Regions from separate parts of the Gracilibacillus sp. JCM 18966 genome, predicted to be linked through region 2. Evidence: riboswitches for the same ligand, from Rfam matches in the RefSeq annotation. Region 2 holds a riboswitch; each other region holds the start of a gene.
What was found. A riboswitch is a leader RNA that binds a small molecule or an ion and turns the genes downstream of it on or off. The one in region 2 is predicted to bind thiamine pyrophosphate.
Positions count from the first base shown of each region.

Region 1 (5,089 bases), 280 kb from region 2:
AATTATGTCCAGATGCTTGGTTAGTTAATTTTGCTAATCCAAGTGGTATGGTAACAGATGCTATTATTCGTTATGGAAAATGGGAAAAGGTAATAGGTTTATGCAATGTACCTGTTATGGCGATGATGGAGGAACCAAAATTAATTGGCAAAACTACAGACGAACTAGTGTATTCATTCGCTGGGATTAATCATTTTCATTGGCATCGAGTCCAAGATTTAGAAGGAAATGATGTAACTTCTCAAATAATTGATAAGCTGTATGAGGAAGAAAACGGAACTCCAGCAAATATCTTTGACGTTGCTTACTTTAAAGAACAATTAAAGCAAATGAATTTAATCCCATGTGGTTATCACCGTTACTATTACCGCTATGATGAGATGTTAAATCACATGCTAGGAGAATACAATGATCCGAATATAGGAACAAGGGCTCAACAAGTCAAACAAACAGAAGCAGAGTTATTCGAATTGTATAAAGATCCTAATCTACATGATAAACCGGAGCAGTTGACGAAACGTGGAGGGGCATACTATTCAGATGCTGCTTGTGAAACCATTGCGTCTATTTATGCAAATAAAAATACACAAATCGTCGTGTCTACGAAAAATAATGGAGCTGTGCCTGATCTTGCCCCAGATGATGTAGTGGAAGTATCTGCTTATATTGGTGCTGCAGGTGCACGACCAATCGCCTTTGGATCCTTTGAACCGGCAGAAAAAGGCTGGTTGCAGCTAATGAAAAGCATGGAACTTTGTGTAGAAAAGGCAGCAGTGACAGGTGATTATGGCGTATTATTGCAAGCATTTATCATCAATCCTCTAATACCTAGTGGAGAAACGGCAAAACGTGTGTTAGATGAATTATTGCTCGCTCATAAAGAGTATTTACCACAATTTGCTGAGAAAATAGAGGAACTAGAGACTGCAGAAGTAATCATTAAAGACGAAATTGCGAGAAATTTAAATTAATAAAAGAAAGGAGCTTCTCATAAGTAAAAAACTATTGAGAAGCTTCTTGTCCATTAAGAAACGTCTTTTTTGATCACACTACAACCATATCCTATTATGCCCCCAACAATTGCTGGAGCTATCCACCCTAGACCTTGATTATATAGAGGGAGAATTGTTTGAAATAAATCATTCACTGCCACAATTTTCAGCCCTGCAGCATTTAATCCATCGAACAATGAAACAATAAAGGTAAATAATATACTAGCTTGATATATTTCTTTTTTTCCTTTAAAGAGAGGATGGAGAAATGTTAAGATCATCAAACACATTGCCATTGGATAAAGCATCGATAAAACTGGAACAGAGAACTCAATAATGGTCGTAAGTCCAAAGTTAGAAATGACGGCACCGAGTATTGTAAAAATAATCGCCCAGATTGAATAGGAAATTTTAGGTATGATTTGATGAAAATAGGATGCACAAGACGTTACTAGACCAATACTTGTTGTTAAACAGGCTGCAACGACAATTACTCCGAGAATGATTTTTCCATACGAACCAAAGTAAAAAGCAGAGGCAGCAGCTAATATTGAACCACCATTCTCCATATAGCCGATTTCTTCGACACTAATTGCGCCAAGGTATGCAAGTGAAGAGTAGACAATACCTAGAAGAAGTGCTGCAATTAGTGCAGCTTTCGATGTCGAGATGATTAGCTGCTTTTTCGTGCTATAACCGATGTCCTTCATCGCATTAATAATAATAATTCCAAAAACAAAGGCAGCCAACAAATCCATCGTTAAATAGCCTTCTTGAAAGCCTGTGAAAAAACTGTTCGAGATATAAGCATCTGTCGGTGGTTGGATTTCTCCAATTGGATTTAGAAAGGAAACTATAATTAATAAGGCAATTACCACTAATAGGAGTGGAGTTAACACTTTTCCGATTATATCGATTAGTTTCTTCGATTGTAAGGAAAAATATAGTGTGAAGCCAAAGAATACGATCGTAAAAATAAGTAAGGCAACATTACTTGTCTGGTTACCGAAAAAAGGCGCAATGCCCATTTCATATGCAACGGTATTGGTTCTCGGTAGAGCAAAAAAGGGACCAATAGTTAAATATAAAGTGACAGTGAAAATAAGACCATATATTGGGTGTACCCGACTTGCTAATGACTGTAAGCTCTCTTTTCCTGAAATAGCAAGTGCTAGGACGGTGAGCACCGGCAATCCGACACCTGTAAATAGAAAGCCTAGGTTTGCTAGAAATAGGTTTTCTCCAGCAGCTTGTCCTAATAATGGTGGGAAAATTAAATTACCCGCACCAAAAAATAATGCGAAAAGCATAAATCCTATCGTGATAATACTTGTTGTGTTTCGTGATGACATAATAACCTCCGCAACAATTAATGTTTCATTTATATGAAATGTTAAGCTTTTATTTTTATTTTCAAAATATTTAAATAATAGCATGTAATTATTCGAAAAGCAATGATATTTATTGATAATTTGAAAATTAGTCATTTGTTCCACTTACAATACTTAGATAGATAAATTTGGATTTATTGTAATATACCCCAAAATCTCCTTCTTTCCTATTTAAATTGGTTGCATTAATTGCTGGTCTTTCGGATTATATTTAGTAAATTTACAAATTGTCATTAATAAAAAGTAAAATTATTACATAGTTTGTAAAAATAAATAATTCTTTACTAGTTATTTACGAAGACTTTACACTCAGCATTTATAATGAACAACAGATTTTTATTATCTACAAACAGAGTTGGCGAATGATAAGGAATACAGAGATTACTTGTGATTAGTAAAGAATAAATCAACAATGCAAGCAGATGTCCAGGTTAGTGAGAAGGACAAGATCACATTATCGACATGTGTAGTCTGTTAGGTCCTGAACAGGGTAGGCTCGTGATTCATGATAAGATAAAGAGCGAGGATGTGCTACACGACTAAGTGACCTCCTTATTTCCAATTAATTTGTCATTCTATAATCGATGTCTTATACTGGTAGGGAATAAAAAAATAAGTAGATTCGACTAGGGGAGCATGTAGGTGCTGAGAGATTTGATCGACCCTTTGAACCTGATCTAGTTAACACTAGCGTAGGGAAGTGGAATTGGCAGTTTGTGCATAGACGAATCATTGGCTATGTATGTTCAACCCATCTCCTTACATTGGTGATGGGTTTTTTGGTTTGTCACGGGATGTTACCGCCTAGTCGGAAATAAAGAGGAGGAAATAAATTGAATCAATTATTTACGGATCATCTTTGGAAAAAGGTGGAACCAATTTGGAGCTCTTACTTAGAGCATCCTTTTGTGAAAGGCCTTGGAAACGGTACTTTAGAGCAGGATAAGTTTAAGCATTGGTTAAAGCAGGATTATGTCTATTTAATGGATTATTCGAGACTATTCGCATTAGGGAGTGCGAAGGCAGAAGACTTAGAAACGATGACTATATTTGCCAAGCTACTACACGGTGTGCTTGATCTTGAAATGGATTTACACAGAAAATATGCGGCTGATTTTGGTATAACCAGAGAGGATCTCGAGTCCACAGAACCTTCCGCTATTACTACTGCCTACACTAGCTATATGCTAAATGTATCTCAGCGTGGAGGGATAGAGAATGTCGTCGCATCGGTACTTGCGTGTGAATGGAGTTATAATTTTATCGGTAAATCACTAGCAACATGGCCAGGAGCATTAGATGAAAATTTTTATAGTAGCTGGGTGAAGATGTATCAATCTCCCGAATTTACAGAGCTTGCAGAGAATTGCAAACATTTAATGAACAAAATGGCAAAAGGAAAATCAGAAGAGGATTTAACTAGACTAGAAGAGATTGTCATTCGAACAAGTCAGTTTGAATATATGTTCTGGGATATGGTAGAAAAACGAGAAGATTGGCCAGTAAGCCTAAATTAGGAGGAATAGCTTATGATTGATTTAGTCGATGAACACGCGCAGGAGTTAAAAGAAATATTAGCAAAATTGATTAGCTTTCCTACTGTTAGCCCACCAGCTAGAAATACAGAAGGAATTCAGTCCTATATCGCCAATTTTCTAGAAAAGGAAGGATTTGATACAACGAGGTGGGATGTCTTTCCACAGGATCCTAATATGGTTGCAGTGAAAAAAGGTGAGGAAAGTAGTTCATACAATAGCTTGATTATAAATGGTCATGTGGATGTTGCTGATGTTGGGGATAAAGCAGATTGGACAGTGCCGATATTTGAATTGACAGAGAAGGCTGGCTTCGTCTATGGTCGTGGTGTTTCCGACATGAAGGGAGCAATTGCTGCTACTTTGTTCGCAATGAAACTATTAAATGAGCAAGGTATCTCATTAAAAGGAGACTTACAGATTCAAACGGTGATCGGTGAAGAGGTAGGAGAAGCAGGGACATTATCCTGTCTGGAAAAAGGTTATACTGCCGATTTTGCACTAGTTGTCGATGGAAGTGATCGAAAAATCCATGGTCAAGGAGGTGTAATCACTGGATGGATTACTGTAAAAAGCAAGGAAGTTTTTCATGACGGAATGCGTGCAGCTATCTTACAAACATCCGAGGGTGCAAGTGCAATAGAAAAAATGATGAAAATTATTGCGAGCTTACAAGATTTGGAGCAAGAGTGGGCAGAAACCAAACAATATCCAGGCTTTAGAAAAGGAACAACTACAATTAATCCTGCGGTCATAGAAGGGGGCAGACATGCGGCATTTGTAGCAGATCAATGTAGTCTATGGGTGACTGTACATTTTTATCCGAATGAGAGCTATCAATCGGTGGTGGCGGAAATTGAAAATCACCTGAGAAATTCAATAAAAGACGATCCGTGGTTCCAAGAAAACCCGCTCCTCTTTCGTTGGGGAGGGAAATCTATGCTAGAAGAAAGAGGAGAAGTTTTTCCTTCTGCCGAAATTAGTAAGGATCATCCTGCAATCCAAATGCTCCAACAATCCCATCAAAAAGTGGAACAATCAAAGGCGATGATAGGTATGTCGGAAACCGTTACAGATGCAGGGTGGTTTCATGAAGGTGGTATCCCCACCGCCATTTATGGACCAGGGAAATTAAAGGAAGCCCATTCTGTTGATGAAAAAATAGAATGGG
Region 1 covers NZ_AP043883.1:1,913,337-1,918,425, forward strand. Annotated here, with positions in the region: gene ACZ5N5_RS09210 (6-phospho-beta-glucosidase) at 1-971, shown strand, start outside; gene brnQ (branched-chain amino acid transport system II carrier protein) at 1,025-2,344, opposite strand; TPP riboswitch at 3,002-3,099, shown strand; gene tenA (thiaminase II) at 3,217-3,900, shown strand; gene ACZ5N5_RS09225 (acetylornithine deacetylase) at 3,913-5,089, shown strand, end outside.
Region 1: linked by a shared signal. The riboswitch ahead of tenA (thiaminase II) and the one ahead of thiW (energy coupling factor transporter S component ThiW) in region 2 are both predicted to bind thiamine pyrophosphate.

Region 2 (5,089 bases):
GTATTGACGAAAAGCTATCGATCAACAGAACCGATTGTATCTTTTACGAAAGCTTTTATGCCTAATGGTGATTTGATTGAACCCTTCGAAAGAGAGGGGAATCTTCCTATTCTAATGGAAGTTGAACAAAATGAAATGGCAGAAGAAAAAATGATTTCACAAATACGACTCTTTCGGGATCAGGGCCATGAGACGATTGCCATTGTTGGTAAGACCATGGAGGAATGCCAGCAATTACACGAAAGACTACGTCATCGCATTCCTGTCAGCTTAATGACACAAGAAGCACATACCTTTAGTAAAGGAATTGTGATTATTCCCGCATATCTTGCAAAGGGAATAGAGTTTGATGCTGTTATTCTGAGCAATGCTTCTGACAAAAACTTCCATCACACCTTAGATCGAAATCTGTTTTATACAGCATGCACGAGAGCAATGCATGAGCTTGCACTATTTTCTATTGGACGCCCAAGCCGTTTTATAGATGAGGTACCTAAAGCAAGATTCAAGCATTATAAAATTCACGAGATTATGGCGAAAAAATAGTGATCGTTTCAAAACGGTCACTATTTAAGTTGAGCTACTTATTTTCATTATCGAGCATTTTGTGGGAAGATAATATCGTAGTGAAACAAAGGGAGGAATGAAAATGGTGAAAAGTTTACAATCCACCACAACATTAAACAATGGGGTAGAAATGCCTTGGTTTGGTCTTGGTGTTTTCCAAGTGGAAGATGGAGAAGAAGTCATTAATTCTGTAAAATGGGCTCTCGAACATGGCTACAAGAGTATTGATACTGCCGCCGTCTATAAAAATGAAGAAGGTGTAGGACAGGCCATAAAAGAATCAGGAATTCCTCGCGAAGAACTATTTATCACATCAAAGCTTTGGAACAAAGATCAAGGCTATGAAGAAACGTTACAAGCTTTTGAAACGACGTTACAAAAATTAGGTTTAGATTATTTAGATTTATATTTAATCCATTGGCCAGTACCAAAGCAAAATAAATACAAGGAAACATGGAAGGCGATGGAAAAGCTATATCAGGATGGCAAAATTCGTGCTATTGGTGTAAGTAACTTCAAAGAGCATCACTTGGAGGATTTATTAACTGAGGCAAAGATTGTGCCGATGGTAAATCAAGTAGAATTCCATCCACATCTACAACAAAAAAGCTTACATGAATTTTGTAAAAAGCACAACATACAGCTAGAGGCATGGTCTCCCTTAAAGCAAGGTCAAATATTATCTGATGAGACGATAACTAAAATTGCGAAGCATCATGGAAAATCAACCGCTCAGGTTATTTTACGATGGGATCTACAAAAAGAGGTTGTGACAATTCCGAAATCGGTAAAACAACATCGTATTCATGAAAATGCCGATGTGTTCGATTTTGAATTATCAGAAGAAGAGATGAAATTAATTGCTGATCTGAATAAGGAAGAGCGTATCGGACCAGACCCAGATGATTTTGATAAGAGATAATAAAAAAGAAAGATGCTGGGACATAACTAAATAGAGAGAATCAAAATCCGAACAATATTCTGACTACGCGTAGTCAAAATACGTAGACTCCAGTGGGAACAGCACGAGCTGAAGATCCACTTTGCAAAGCGGTTTTCTTTGCAAAGTTAGCAGATCGCCGTGCCCACGGAAAGCGAAGTATTTTGACGAAGCGATTGCAGTGCAGAAATATTAACGTTCGGATTTTTTCCTTCTTACTAATCTTTTGTCCCAGGCACTTTTTCTTGCAAAATGCTAGGAAGATAAGATATCGTAGTTAATAGATTTAAACACTTAAGGGGGTTTCGAATTGGCTTTTGTAATAACGGAACCTTGTCAGGCAGAAAAAGCTGGTGAATGTACTACTGTTTGTCCAGTTGACTGTATTGTAGAAGGTCCAGATCAATTTTATATAGATCCTGATGTGTGTATTGACTGTGGGGCATGTAAAGCTGTCTGTCCAGTGGATGCCATCGAAGAGGAGTATGATCTTACTCCTGAACAGGAAGTTTTCTTGGAAAAAGCAGAGGCATATTTTGCACGTTAGAAAATTAAAAAGCTAACTTATTCGTTAAAAAAGACGAGTTTCTAACGTAGTAATAGCAAGATGCGACCATCATAAGCATGGTCGCATTTTCTTAATGTTGTTGAAAACCCCTTGCTATGCGAGGGGTTCCGGAAAGCTTTCAGCGTGGGCCAAAAAAGCCTCACTTCATGGTAAGATAAAGTTGGTTTCCCGACCACTAAATCTCACCAAAGAAGGAGGCGAGTCCTATGAAGGACAAGAATAGTTTAGCACACACAACATGGAATTGTAAGTATCATATAGTGTTTGCACCAAAGTACAGAAGGCAAATAATATACGGAAAATACAAAAAAAGCATAGGTCAAATCATACGCGATTTATGTGAACGAAAAGGTGTGATCATACATGAAGCAAATGCTTGTCCGGATCACATCCATATGTTAGTAAGTATCCCACCGAAATTAAGTGTATCTCAATTTATGGGGTATTTAAAAGGGAAGAGCAGCTTGATGATATTTGATCGACATGCCAATTTAAAATATAAATATGGAAATAGAAAATCTTTATGCCGAGGATTCTATGTCGATACAGTGGGACGAAATAGAAAGCAAATACAAGAATACATTAGAAATCAGCTAAAAGAAGATTACATGTCGGATCAATTAACTATATTCGAAGAATTTGATCCGTTTATAGGACAAAAAAATAAGAAGAAGTAGGAGATTCTTTAGAATCAGTGAGTGAATGTGGTGCAAAAGGAGAAACCGTTCGGTGGGCCTTTTAGGCCGAGGCCGGTAATAGAGGCTTCCAGCCGCAGAGCAAACCACCAGTTCACACTGGTGGTTTTGATTTACTTAGAGGAAAGTGGATGGTGTAACAGATTCGTAGTTTTTATCTTTGATAGAATCAAAAGTCCAATTAAAGCACCAGTGACACTACTAACTAAAAAGCCTGGTAGGAAGGCAAGTGCCCCAACAGAAGTGCCCATAAGGAGATAAGCATATGGGACAGATAGAAAGGAACCAACAACACCTGTACCTATCACTTCTCCAACTGCTGCCATTTGTTTCTTACTTGTTAGTCGATAAAGAATTCCTGCAAGTAATGCACCAATCATCCCACCTGGGAATGCTAATAGTGTACCTAGTCCAAGAAGATTTCTCAATAGACCGATCACAAATGCAATCAATAAAGCCGGAATTGGCCCTAGAGTTACGGCTGCCATCACGTTAACGGCATGTTGAACAGGATAGGCTTTGGCGATGCCAGTTGGAAACCATAAAAACTGTGATCCAATCGTTCCAACCGCGACATATACTGCCATCGTTGTAAGTATTAATGTTCTTTTTTTCACAATATTCTCCCCTTATTTTTGTGTATAGAAAACGGTAGTAGAGGGAAAATATAAAAAGCCAGCTCCAAAATGGACCTGGCTTCACATACCAATAGTAAGATCAGCTACTTCCCTCCGCTGGTATAAACCAGATCAGGTCCTTAAGGGTTGAAAAGCACATGTGCTTCTCTCTCAGCCATTCATTGGCACCCCTAGTAGTTATACACGTATAGAATTTAATGAAAATTTTATCATAAGTGGGTGAAAAGTCAATAGGTGATACTAATTACTTTGAATTCGAGATATTTTGTCATATAATTGTAGAATAGAACAACGTGGAGGGGTGATAACATGGAATTAAAAGGTATCCATCATGTATCAGCAATAACTGCTAATGCTAAGGACAATTATCGTTTTTATTCTAACGTGCTTGGGATGAGATTAGTAAAGAAAACGGTAAACCAGGATGACCCCAGTATGTATCATTTATTTTATGCCGATGAACAAGGAAGTCCTGGTACAGATCTTACCTTTTTTGAAATAGCAAGAGCAGGACACACCTATACTGGGAATCAAAGTATTTCACAAACTTCTTTAAGGGTACCAGATGATGAAGCTCTAGCCTATTGGTTAGATCGTTTTCGGCAATTTAAAGTGAATCATGAGGGAATGGGAGAGCAATTTGGGAGAAAGGTAATTCGATTTCGTGATCATGAAAACCAACGATTAGTTTTAGTGTCAGATCAGACCAACCAAGGGGTAGCTTCTGGTATTCCATGGACAAATAGTGCAGTTCCACAAGACAAAGCGATTACAGGTCTTGGGCCTGTTCAATTAACCGTTCCAGATATCTCCCCTACTGCACGAGTATTAACAGAATTATTAGGTTTTCGCCAAGTTGGAAGCTACCCTTCTCGTAATAAAGGGATGCCAGATGTAGAAGTTTTCTCAACTGGAGAGGGTGGAACTGGGGCAGAATTGCATGTAGAGCTAAGCTCAGATTTGCAGAAAGAAAGACCTGGACGTGGAAGTGTGCATCACGTAGCATTACGAGTCGACAACCGAGCAGAATTGGAAAAATGGCACGAAAAAATTCGAAGGGAACGACTACCAAACTCAGGATTGGTGGATCGATACTATTTTCAATCCTTATACTTTCGAGAGCCAAATGGTATTTTAATCGAGTTGGCTACAGACGGACCAGGGTTTGCTACAGATGAAGAAACGGAGCATTTGGGTGAATCTTTAGCTTTACCTCCATTTTTAGAAGACCGTCGAGAAGAGATTGAATCGAGGTTAGAGCCATTGGATACAAAATAGGACAAATGGTAGATCGATAACGGAAATAGATTGGTTATATGAGCACCTCTAATCAGGTGCTTTTTTCTTTTTGGCTGAATAGTATAGTTAATATATAATCGGATCATTGTTCATTAAGAGTTAGTAAGCTATTGTAAATGTAAATGTTTTATATTGTAGAAGAAAAAAGACCTGCGGTAATATGTCAAGATACAAAATAAAAAAGATTTAGATATCAAGGTGCAATTTTGTTAAAAAAGGCAATAGGAAACTAGACCATTAATCAAATGTAAATTAATGGTAATTACACAAGGGTTGTAGAAGCTACTTTCTAAGCTTCATGTTTCACGCTCCCTTGTGGCGTGTAGATTTGATGGTTGCGTAGTAGCGCATCCACCAAACGCACTAATTTTCTAGCGGTTAA
Region 2 covers NZ_AP043883.1:1,637,803-1,642,891, forward strand. Annotated here, with positions in the region: gene helD (RNA polymerase recycling motor HelD) at 1-546, shown strand, start outside; gene ACZ5N5_RS07905 (aldo/keto reductase) at 650-1,489, shown strand; gene ACZ5N5_RS07910 (DUF362 domain-containing protein) at 1,818-2,054, shown strand; gene tnpA (IS200/IS605 family transposase) at 2,282-2,752, shown strand; gene thiW (energy coupling factor transporter S component ThiW) at 2,884-3,357, opposite strand; TPP riboswitch at 3,480-3,590, opposite strand; gene ACZ5N5_RS07925 (ring-cleaving dioxygenase) at 3,718-4,686, shown strand; gene ACZ5N5_RS07930 (IS110 family RNA-guided transposase) at 4,997-5,089, opposite strand, start outside.

Region 3 (5,089 bases), 1.6 Mb from region 2:
ATATTATTAACTAGTGATGAAGAAATTGGTTCAGTTACTTCGAAATCGTTGATTGAATCCCATGCCAAGGATAAAAAATTTGCTTTAGTGATGGAGCCAGCTCGAAAAAATGGTGCTATTGTGTCAGCTAGAAGAGGGAAGGCTCATTATACATTGGAGGTATTTGGGAAGGCAGCTCATTCTGGTATCGAACCAGAAAAAGGGAGAAGTGCGATAGAGGAGCTTGCTCATAAAATTATTCAATTACATGATATTACCGATGAAGAGAAAGGTATTCATGTCAATGTCGGGATCATTGAAGGAGGTAGCTCTGTTAATACTATATCTGACCATGCTTCTGCGGAGATTGATGTAAGATTTCGAAAACAGGAGCAAGCGGATCAAATTGAGCAGAAGATAGAAGACATTACCTCTCATGCAGATATTGAAGGAACAAAGGTACGATTAGAAGGGGAGATTAACCGTCCTCCAATGGAGAAAACGGCGAAAACCGAAAGTCTTCTTCGTATTATCCGCAAGGTAGGGGATGAGCTTCACATAAAGATAACAGACACCGAAACTGGTGGTGGTTCAGATGCTTCTTTTACTGCGGCGATCGGAATACCAACGGTTGATGGATTGGGACCAGTGGGTGGAAATGCACACCGTGAGGATGAATATTTAGAAATAGATTCATTCTTACCTAGAACAATCTTGTTAGCAGAAGTGATAAAACAATTACATCGAAAAATAAATCAAACGAAAAAGCCACAATCATGAATGATATGCTCCCCTTTAAGTAGACAGGTTAAAAATAAAAAATCTGTTACTTGAGGGGAGTATTTTTATGTCCAATAGATCCTTTATCCTACAAAATAATTCTTTTGCAGATAATGTAAATCCTGATGTAATGTATTCAATTCTTCTTCGTCTAAAGGTATGAGTGGAAGTCTTACGGAGCCAACATCCATTCCAAGCATGGCTAATGCTGATTTAACGGGTACGGGATTTGGTGCTTTAAACAATGCTTTCATGATCGGTAATAGCTCTTGATGTAGACGTGCTGCCTTCTTCGGGTTCCCTGTTTGATATTGTGTAATCATCTCCTTCATTTCATTCCCAATAATATGGGAGGAAACCGAGATAATTCCTCTTCCACCTATTGCAAGCATTGGTAGTGTTAGACTATCATCTCCACTATAAAGAGAAAAATCTTCAGATGTTTCATGAATGATTCTCGTCATGGCATCTAAATCACCACTAGCTTCTTTTACAGCTACTATGTTTTTGATTTTGGCTAATTCAATAATAGTTTCAGGTAATAGATTCACACTCGAACGTCCTGGAATGTTATATAACATAACTGGTAAGGTAGTTGCTTTAGCGATAGCTTCAAAGTGTGCATACATCCCAGCCTGTGATGGCTTGTTGTAATACGGAGTAACAAGCATTACGGCATCGACACCTAGCATTTCGGCTTGTTTTGTTAACTCGATGGATGCTTGTGTATTATTCGAACCAGTACCTGCTATAACAGGAATCCGTTTATTCACAACTTTTACAGTAAATTGAAGGAGAGAAAGAATTTCGTCTTTGGATAATGTTGGTGATTCTCCTGTAGTACCAGCGACTACTAATCCTTCTGTTCCATTACTAATTAAATAATTAATTAAATGTTCTGCTTTGTTAAAATCAATTTGTCCGTTTTGATCAAATGGTGTGACCATTGCTGTTACGACACGTCCAAAATTCATTTTAGCCTTCACCTCTATTCATATTTTTAAAACAATTTCGCTACGTAAAATGAATAGAGCTTATCCCATCATCAAACCTTTTTGGAAAACTAATAACAGATCATTAAGTTTTCGCCTAATTACTATCAGGTTAGACAGCAAAAAATGCAACAATGAAAGGGTATCATTGTTGCACCGTTATTTGATAATGATGCGTGAGATAGCCCTCCATATAGCTTCTTCGACTATATGACAGCCCGACATTTCTTAAATGAAGGACCAGTGACTAAGATGATGCATTCCTAATCACTTCGGCAAATCCCCCTTTCTGTAATCATCACAGGCGACATCTCCTCCGATTACATACTAATGGTCATTGCACCTCTATTCTCAAACTATTCAATTGTTTTAAATGTTGGTTACTACTATAACAAAGTTTATCCATAGATGCAATAGATAAAAAGTTTAAAAGATGAATAGAAAATAATGGATTCTCTCTTAATGAAACAAATTTAAAGAATAGCTTGACAAACTGGAAAAATTTGATATAGTTATACACGAATTAAATAAAAACGCATTCCACTAGGGGTGTCTTTTAAAGACTGAGATTAAAGTTTTACTTTAAGACCCTTAGAACCTGATCTGGTTTATACCAGCGTAGGGAAGTGGTACGATATCCGTTATTTTCTGCAGGTATAACCACTATCCTTACGTATTTGGTAGGATAGTGGTTTTTGTGTTTCCTGGGAGGAGAAGAAAAATGAAATTTTCAGAAAAACTAAGAAAGGAAGTAGACCCTATTTGGCAGGAGAGCTTCCAGCATCCATTTGTCCAAGGAATTGGAGAGGGAACATTACCGGTAGAGAACTTTAAGTACTATGTCCTACAGGATGCTTATTATTTATCCCATTTTGCAAAAGTTCAAGCACTCGGTGCAGCTAAAGCAAATTCTTTTGAAACGACAAACCGAATGGCCGCACATGCCCAAAGCACTTATGAAGCAGAACATGCGTTACATGAATCATTTACAGAGATTTTAGGGATTACGGAGGAAGAGATCAAAGCATTTCAGCCTTCTCCAACTGCTTATGCCTACACCTCTCATTTATATCGAGCAGCATATGACGGGCATTTAGGGGATGTGATTGCAGCTATTCTACCGTGTTATTGGCTTTATTATGAGGTTGGAGAGGTTTTGAAGAATTGTACTCCAGATCATCCTGTTTATCAAAAATGGATTTCTACTTATGGCGGAGAGTGGTTCAAGCGGTCAGTGGAGGAACAAATTAATCGGTTAGATGAAATTGCTTTATCCGTTACAGATTCAGATCTAGAAAGAATGAAACAGCACTTTGTCATAAGTAGTCGTTATGAACTTATGTTCTGGGAGATGGCCTATCAACTTGAATCCTGGCAATCAATAGGAAGAAAAGAGGGAAAATATGTTTAAAAAGCTAACACTTACCGATATTCTTGTTACAGTTGTTATTGCATTAGTCTTCAGTGTCATATATAAAATCTGGGGACCGCTCTATAGCGCGGTTTCGGTTTTAGGCTTACATATCGATCAATTACTGTACGGAATGTGGTTTATGGCGGCAACCGTTGCATTTTTAATTATTCGTAAGCCTGGCGTCGCTTTGTTAGCAGAATTGGCTGCAGCACAAGGAGAATTCTTATTTGGTGGTCAATGGGGTATTTCATTATTATTATACGGCCTCGTTCAAGGTCTTGGTTGTGAAATAATATTCGCTATTTTCCGTTACCGAAGCTATCATATTTTGGTCATGTGCTTAGCTGCAGTTGGTGCGGCAATCGGCTCTTTATGGCTCGATATTTATTATGGGTATATCACGGAATTAGCTTTATGGAATCTGAGTTTGCTCGTTTTTGCTAGAATATTGGGGTCTATCGTAATCACAGGAATCTTTGCATACTACCTTGTAAAGGCATTAGAAAAAACGGGTGTAACAAGACTAGTTCGACCATTGTCCAACAAGCATTACGAAGCGCTAGATGAGGAGATTAGGTGAAAGAATGAGTACCATTGCTATCGAAAAACTACGTGTAAAATTTCCTGAAGAGGAATCCTTTTTATTTAAGGATTTCTCTCTCTCCATTCGAAAAGGGGAGAAAGTACTCATCCTTGGTCCTTCAGGATCGGGAAAATCGACTTTATTAAAAATTTTATCAGGGTTGGTACCAAAATCGATGGAAATCCCCATTAAATATACATCACGAGAGCTCTCAAATTCCTGGGGTTTTGTCTTTCAAGATCCAGATTCTCAATTTTGTATGCCTTATGTCGATGAAGAGCTTGGTTTTGTGCTAGAAAATCTCGGGATACCGCATGATCAAATGAAGGAATTATTACATCGTTACCTAGTAGAGGTCGGATTAGAACTAGAAGATGTCCATATTAAAATAGAAAGGTTATCTGGTGGTATGAAACAAAGGCTTGCCATTGCTTGCATTCTAGCATTACAGCCAAATACAATATTTCTAGATGAACCGACTGCCATGCTTGATCTAGAAGGGACGGCACAGGTTTGGGAAACGATGCAAAGGGTTGCTAGAGACAAAACCGTGATCATTGTTGAGCATAAAATCGAGCATGTGATTGATTTTATCGACCGTGTCGTCTTACTAGATGAAAAAGGGAACATTATGATGGATGATACTCCCAAAGTCATTTTTGAACAATCTAAGCAAAAGCTAAAGGAATTCGGCATTTGGTATCCTTCCGTTTGGCACGAATATAGGCATGCTAAAGCAGAAATCAATCAACCCATCATTCAATCAGCTGAGACGTTAATGAAAATGGAAGATTTTATCGGTTATCATCATAAACAGCCCAAAATAGACGTTTCGAATGTAGAAATAAAGAGAGGGGATTGGATTTCTGTTACAGGAGAGAATGGTGCAGGAAAGAGTACATTGTTGCAGGCTATTATGAAGCTAATTAAGACGAACGGAAAAATAGACTATCCATTTGTGAAAAATCCTAATGATTTATACCAACGAATCGGCTATGTGTTTCAAAACCCTGAATTGCAATTTGTAGAAAATACGGTTTACGAAGAATTAGCCTTTTCTCTACGTAAAGAGAAACTCTCTGAAGAAGAAAATAAAAAAAAAATTGAAGCTCAATTAAAGGATTTCCATCTCTTGAACGAAATTCATAAGCATCCTTTCCAGCTTTCAACTGGTCAGATGAAAAGACTAAGTCTTGCAACTGTTACGATAACGTCACCTGACATACTTCTATTAGATGAACCAACCTTTGGTCAGGATGCTCGAAATACTTTTAGAATTTTAGAAAAGTTGACTCGATTGTGGAAGGAAGGGATGACGATTGTGATGGTGACGCACGATCC
Region 3 covers NZ_AP043883.1:3,270,633-3,275,721, reverse strand. Annotated here, with positions in the region: gene ACZ5N5_RS15915 (M20 family metallopeptidase) at 1-759, shown strand, start outside; gene dapA (4-hydroxy-tetrahydrodipicolinate synthase) at 843-1,733, opposite strand; lysine riboswitch at 1,926-2,107, opposite strand; TPP riboswitch at 2,287-2,393, shown strand; gene tenA (thiaminase II) at 2,473-3,162, shown strand; gene ACZ5N5_RS15900 (ECF transporter S component) at 3,155-3,745, shown strand; gene ACZ5N5_RS15895 (ABC transporter ATP-binding protein) at 3,750-5,089, shown strand, end outside.
Region 3: linked by a shared signal. The riboswitch ahead of tenA (thiaminase II) and the one ahead of thiW (energy coupling factor transporter S component ThiW) in region 2 are both predicted to bind thiamine pyrophosphate.

Region 4 (5,089 bases), 960 kb from region 2:
AACACTTTATCCATTAGCATATTTTGCAGACGAAATTGGAGGAGATGACGTAGAGGTTTCCACTATATTACCTGCTGGTGCTGATCCGCATAATTTCGAACCAACCTCTAAAATGATGGTTGAGATTGCTACTGCGGACTTATTTGTTTTTAATGGTGCTAATTTAGAAGCGTACGCAGGTGAGATAGAAGAAGCCTTGCAAGGAGAAGATGTAAAAATGATAGAAGCAGCAGAGGGGATTGATTTAGAGGAACATGTTCATGAACATGAACATGATCATGGTGATGAAGAAGGACATGACCACGAACACTCCCACGAAACCGAAGAGGCGCATGATCATGCAGGCCATGATCATGGTGATGTGGATCCACACGTATGGTTAGATCCAATAAAAGCGGTACAGCTCGCAGAGAATATTAAGGATGCACTTGTGGAGATTAGACCTGAACAAAAGGAAAGCTATGAAGAAAACTTTCAAGATTTAGAAGAAAGGCTAACAGCACTTGATCAAAGCTTCCATGAGCAATTAGAACAATCTGACAACAAAGAAATCCTAGTAACACATGCTGCATACGGATATTGGGAACAAGGCTATGGAATAGAACAAATTGCGATTTCTGGATTATCACCAACCGATGAACCATCACAAAAGCAGCTGGAAGAAATTATTCATCAAATTGATGAGAAAGGAATTAAATATTTGTTGTTTGAGCAAAATGTAGAGCCTAAAGTTGCAAAGGTGATTCAAAATGAAGCTAATATTGAGTCACTCCAATTACACAATTTATCTGTATTAACGGAAGAAGATATAGAGAAGGAAGAGAATTATTTCACATTAATGGAACGAAATCTAGAGGTTTTGGAACAAGCGCTTCATTATTAATGAAAGTTAACCATTAGGAAATATTAAGATTATATGCTTAAATATTTCCTAATGGTTATTATTTCTTTACTTGTTGAAAGCCTGTTCGGATAGTTCCACTTAGTCATAAGCAATTGTCTTGAATTAGAGATAATTACTTGATATGCTATGTAGGCCTAGAAGTTTGAACTAGGCATGCAAAAAGGAAGGAAAGAAGGAGTTTTAGGATATGGTAAAAGTAGCAGTAATTTATTATAGTTCAACTGGAACCAATTATCAACTTGCTAATTGGGCAGCAGAAGCGGTGAAAGCAGCAGATGCTGAGGTAAGAGTGGTGCGTGCGCAAGAGACGGCGCCAGAGGCTGCAGTAGCTTCTAATCCAGCTTGGAAACAGCATTTAGAGGAAACTCAACATGTCCCTGTAGCAACCTCTGATGATATAGAATGGGCAGATGCGATTATTTTCAGTATTCCGACTAGATTTGGAAATGTTCCATCTCAAATGAAGCAATTTATTGATTCACAAGGCGGATTATGGGCTGCAGGAAAAACGATGAATAAAGTAGTAACAGCCATGTCTTCTGCTTCTAATGCGCATGGTGGTCATGAGGGAACCTTATTACATTTATATACCTCTATGATGCACTGGGGTGCGATCATCGTCCCTCCTGGATATACAAATGAATGTATCTATGGGGCAGGCGGAAACCCTTATGGAACTAGTGTCACACAAACTCCAGATGGTAAAATGCTGGAGGATGTAGAAGCAGCAGTGAAGCACCAAGCAACTCGTGTAGTGGAAGTAGCTTCAAAAATAGTTCAATCATAATTGTAGAAGGCAGATCTTCAGCAATGAAGGTCTGCTTTTTTTTGCACGTTAGGAAGATATAAAATTTCTACACAGCAGAAGCATCGACCAAGTTTTTTAAGGTAACAAGTAAAAAAAACTAGGTACTTGTTAAAGTAGAGAGAATGCCTCGTTTTTTTCATATCTCCAATGAAGTACACAAAACTTGAATAATTACGATAAATATGTCAAAGTATGAATGTGATAGCAATAAGATATGGACATGTAGGGGGACTGGTGTTGCCAGTTGAGATTGTATCCGGAAGATACTGACCCTTAGAACCTGATCTGGTTAGCACCAGCGTAGGGAACATATGGAATTATGAATCTATATGCGCTCTAGGCTTCTGTCTAGAGCGCTTTTTCTATATGTATCCCTTAAAAACGACATAAGGGGGAAATCAAATTGAACAAACTATTAGTTGTCTTAGCATGTATGTTTTTTATGTTAACAGGATGTGGCCAAGACTCTTCTCAAACAGACAAACAGAATTTAACAGAAGTCACGTTTGTTTTGGATTGGACACCGAATACAAATCATACCGGATTATATGTCGCCCAAGCAAAGGGTTATTTTGAGGAAGAGGGATTAAATGTCAATATTGTGCTTCCGGGTGAAGCAGGTGCTGATCAAACGGTAGCTGCAGGGAAGGCCGATTTTGGAATAAGTGCACAGGAGGCGGTTACTGAAGCAAGAGTACAGGATATTCCGATTGTATCGATAGCAGCTGTTATTCAACATAATACTTCTGGTTTTGCAGCCCCAGTAGAGAAAGGAATCCAATCCCCTGCCGATTTTGCCGAAAAGACATATGGAGGCTGGGGTGCACCAGTGGAATCAGCAGTAATCGATTCCTTGATGAAACAAGAGGGTGCATCCGTAGATGATGTTACCATTACGAATATTGGCAATACCGACTTTTTTACTGCAGTTGAGCGAGATGTAGATTTTGCATGGATTTACTATGGTTGGACTGGTGTTGAAGCAGAGCTTCGTGGTATCGACCTAGATATGCTCTACTTAACCGATTATTCAGAAAAACTAGATTACTATACTCCTGTTATCACAACAAATGAAACAATGCTAGAAGAGAATTCTGAAACGGTTCGTTCATTGTTAGCAGCAGTAACTAAGGGTTATCAATATGCTATCAGTCATCCAGCTGAAGCAGCAGATATATTAATAGATAAAGTACCCGATTTAGACCCAGAATTGGTAAAAGCAAGTCAAGAATGGCTCTCTCCAAAATATCAGGACGATGCTACAAGATGGGGAGAACAACGTCCAGAGGTTTGGAGAAATTATTCTGATTGGATGTTCGAAAATGGTCTATTAGAAAGGGAGCTAGACGTAGAATCAGCGTTTACAAATGAATTTTTACCTGAATAAAAAGGAGAGAGAAAAATGGCAAATGCATTAGTGAGTATTCAAATTATCCCGAAAACACCAAATGGGGAAGATGTGATTCCATTTGTAGATGCAGCAATTGAGGTAATCGAGGCTGCTGGAGTGAAGTACCAAGTGAATCCATTAGAAACAACAATGGAAGGGGAGCTATCTGCACTACTAGTGATTATTGAAAAAATGAATCAACGTATGCTAGATATGGGCTGTACGAGCAACATATCCCAAATTAAAATTTATACAAGGGCGGACAATCAGGCGTCTATGGAAAAATTAACAGAGAAATATCACTAAAGTAGTGGAAACAACATAACAGAGTAAGGACGGTGTTAAGCACATGATAAAAAAATCATGGCTTCCTATCTCAGTGATTGCGATAATGCTTTTTATCTGGGAGCTATCGACGAGAATCTTTCAAATACCAGATTGGATACTACCAGCACCCACTGTCATTATACAGGAGGCACTTAACAACTGGCCGAACTATAGTCATCATATCTTCTCAACAATTCAACTAACGATACTCGGTTTGGTTATGGGGATAGTGGTTGGACTAACGGTAGCGGTTATTCTACATTTGTTGCCAAAGGTGAGAGAAGCAGTATATCCAATTATGATCCTTTCACAAAATGTTCCAATTATAGTGTTGGCACCACTACTCGTGATTTGGTTTGGTTTTGGCATGACACCAAAGCTATTGATTATAATCCTTGTGTGTTTTTTTCCGATTGCAGTAGCTACGATTGATGGATTGAGACAAACTTCGCCAGAGCTTATTCATTATATGAAAATGGCAGGTGCGACCAAGCAACAGATTTTTAGAAAGTTAGAGCTACCACACGCTTTGCCTGCTATATTTTCAGGACTAAAGATTTCAGCAACCTATAGTGTGATGGGGGCCGTCATCTCAGAATGGTTAGGAGCCAATCAAGGTATTGGGGTTTATATGACATTAGCATCCTCCTCATTCCGAACAGATAGAGTATTTGTAGCGATATTATTTATCATGATATTATGCTTATTCTTTTTTGCGATCATTTTAATCTGTGAAAAAGCTTTGATCAAATGGAGAAAGGAGGGGTAGGCTTGAGCACATTACAAATTAATCACTTAACGAAAAGCTTTGAACCACATACCATTATTCAAGATTTGAATCTAGTGGTAAATGAAGGAGAATTTGTGTCATTACTAGGTCCATCTGGAAGTGGAAAGAGTACGATTTTTCATTTAATTGGAGGCTTGTATGAGCCAGATCAAGGAACCATTCTCTTAAACGGAGAAAATATTATCGGAAAGAAAGGTGCCATTAGCTATATGCCTCAAAGTCCTTCCCTTTTTCCGTGGCGTACGATTCTTGAAAATGTAGTATTGGCCGCAGAGCTTTTTGAAAGACCTGATAAACGAAAGGCAAAGAAAATGTTAAAACGTGCAGGACTTCATGATTATATTGATGCTTATCCTCATCAGCTTTCTGGCGGGATGCAGCAACGAGTAGCTTTTGTTAGAAGCTTATTAAGTCCACAATCCTTTATTTGTCTAGACGAACCTTTTTCTGCGCTAGATGAGTTTACTAGGGTAGATATGCAGAAATGGCTATTATCCATCTGGGAGGAAGAACGTCCTTCGGTTTTATTTGTTACACATAATATTGAAGAAGCAATCTTTTTATCCGATCGCATTCTAGTCTTAGGCGAACGCCCAGCAAAAGTAACCGAAGAGGTTCATATCCCTTTTGAACGACCTCGAACAGCTCGCTTACTTTTATCACCTGAATTATTAGAAATAAAGAAACGAATTTACAGAATATTAAGGGGCTCATAAACTGATGATTGATGCACATATTCACCTTGACTGGTATAGAAAGGAAGAACGGGAAACTATCCTAAAGGACTTAAAGGATAAAAGGATTGCAGGTCTTATCGCCATTTCAAGTGACTTAGCATCTTGCAAAAAAGTATTGTCATTATCTCAGAAA
Region 4 covers NZ_AP043883.1:2,599,281-2,604,369, forward strand. Annotated here, with positions in the region: gene ACZ5N5_RS12465 (metal ABC transporter solute-binding protein, Zn/Mn family) at 1-883, shown strand, start outside; gene wrbA (NAD(P)H:quinone oxidoreductase) at 1,092-1,691, shown strand; TPP riboswitch at 1,927-2,036, shown strand; gene ACZ5N5_RS12475 (ABC transporter substrate-binding protein) at 2,155-3,099, shown strand; gene ACZ5N5_RS12480 (MTH1187 family thiamine-binding protein) at 3,115-3,408, shown strand; gene ACZ5N5_RS12485 (ABC transporter permease) at 3,452-4,198, shown strand; gene ACZ5N5_RS12490 (ABC transporter ATP-binding protein) at 4,201-4,935, shown strand; gene ACZ5N5_RS12495 (TatD family hydrolase) at 4,940-5,089, shown strand, end outside.
Region 4: linked by a shared signal. The riboswitch ahead of ACZ5N5_RS12475 (ABC transporter substrate-binding protein) and the one ahead of thiW (energy coupling factor transporter S component ThiW) in region 2 are both predicted to bind thiamine pyrophosphate.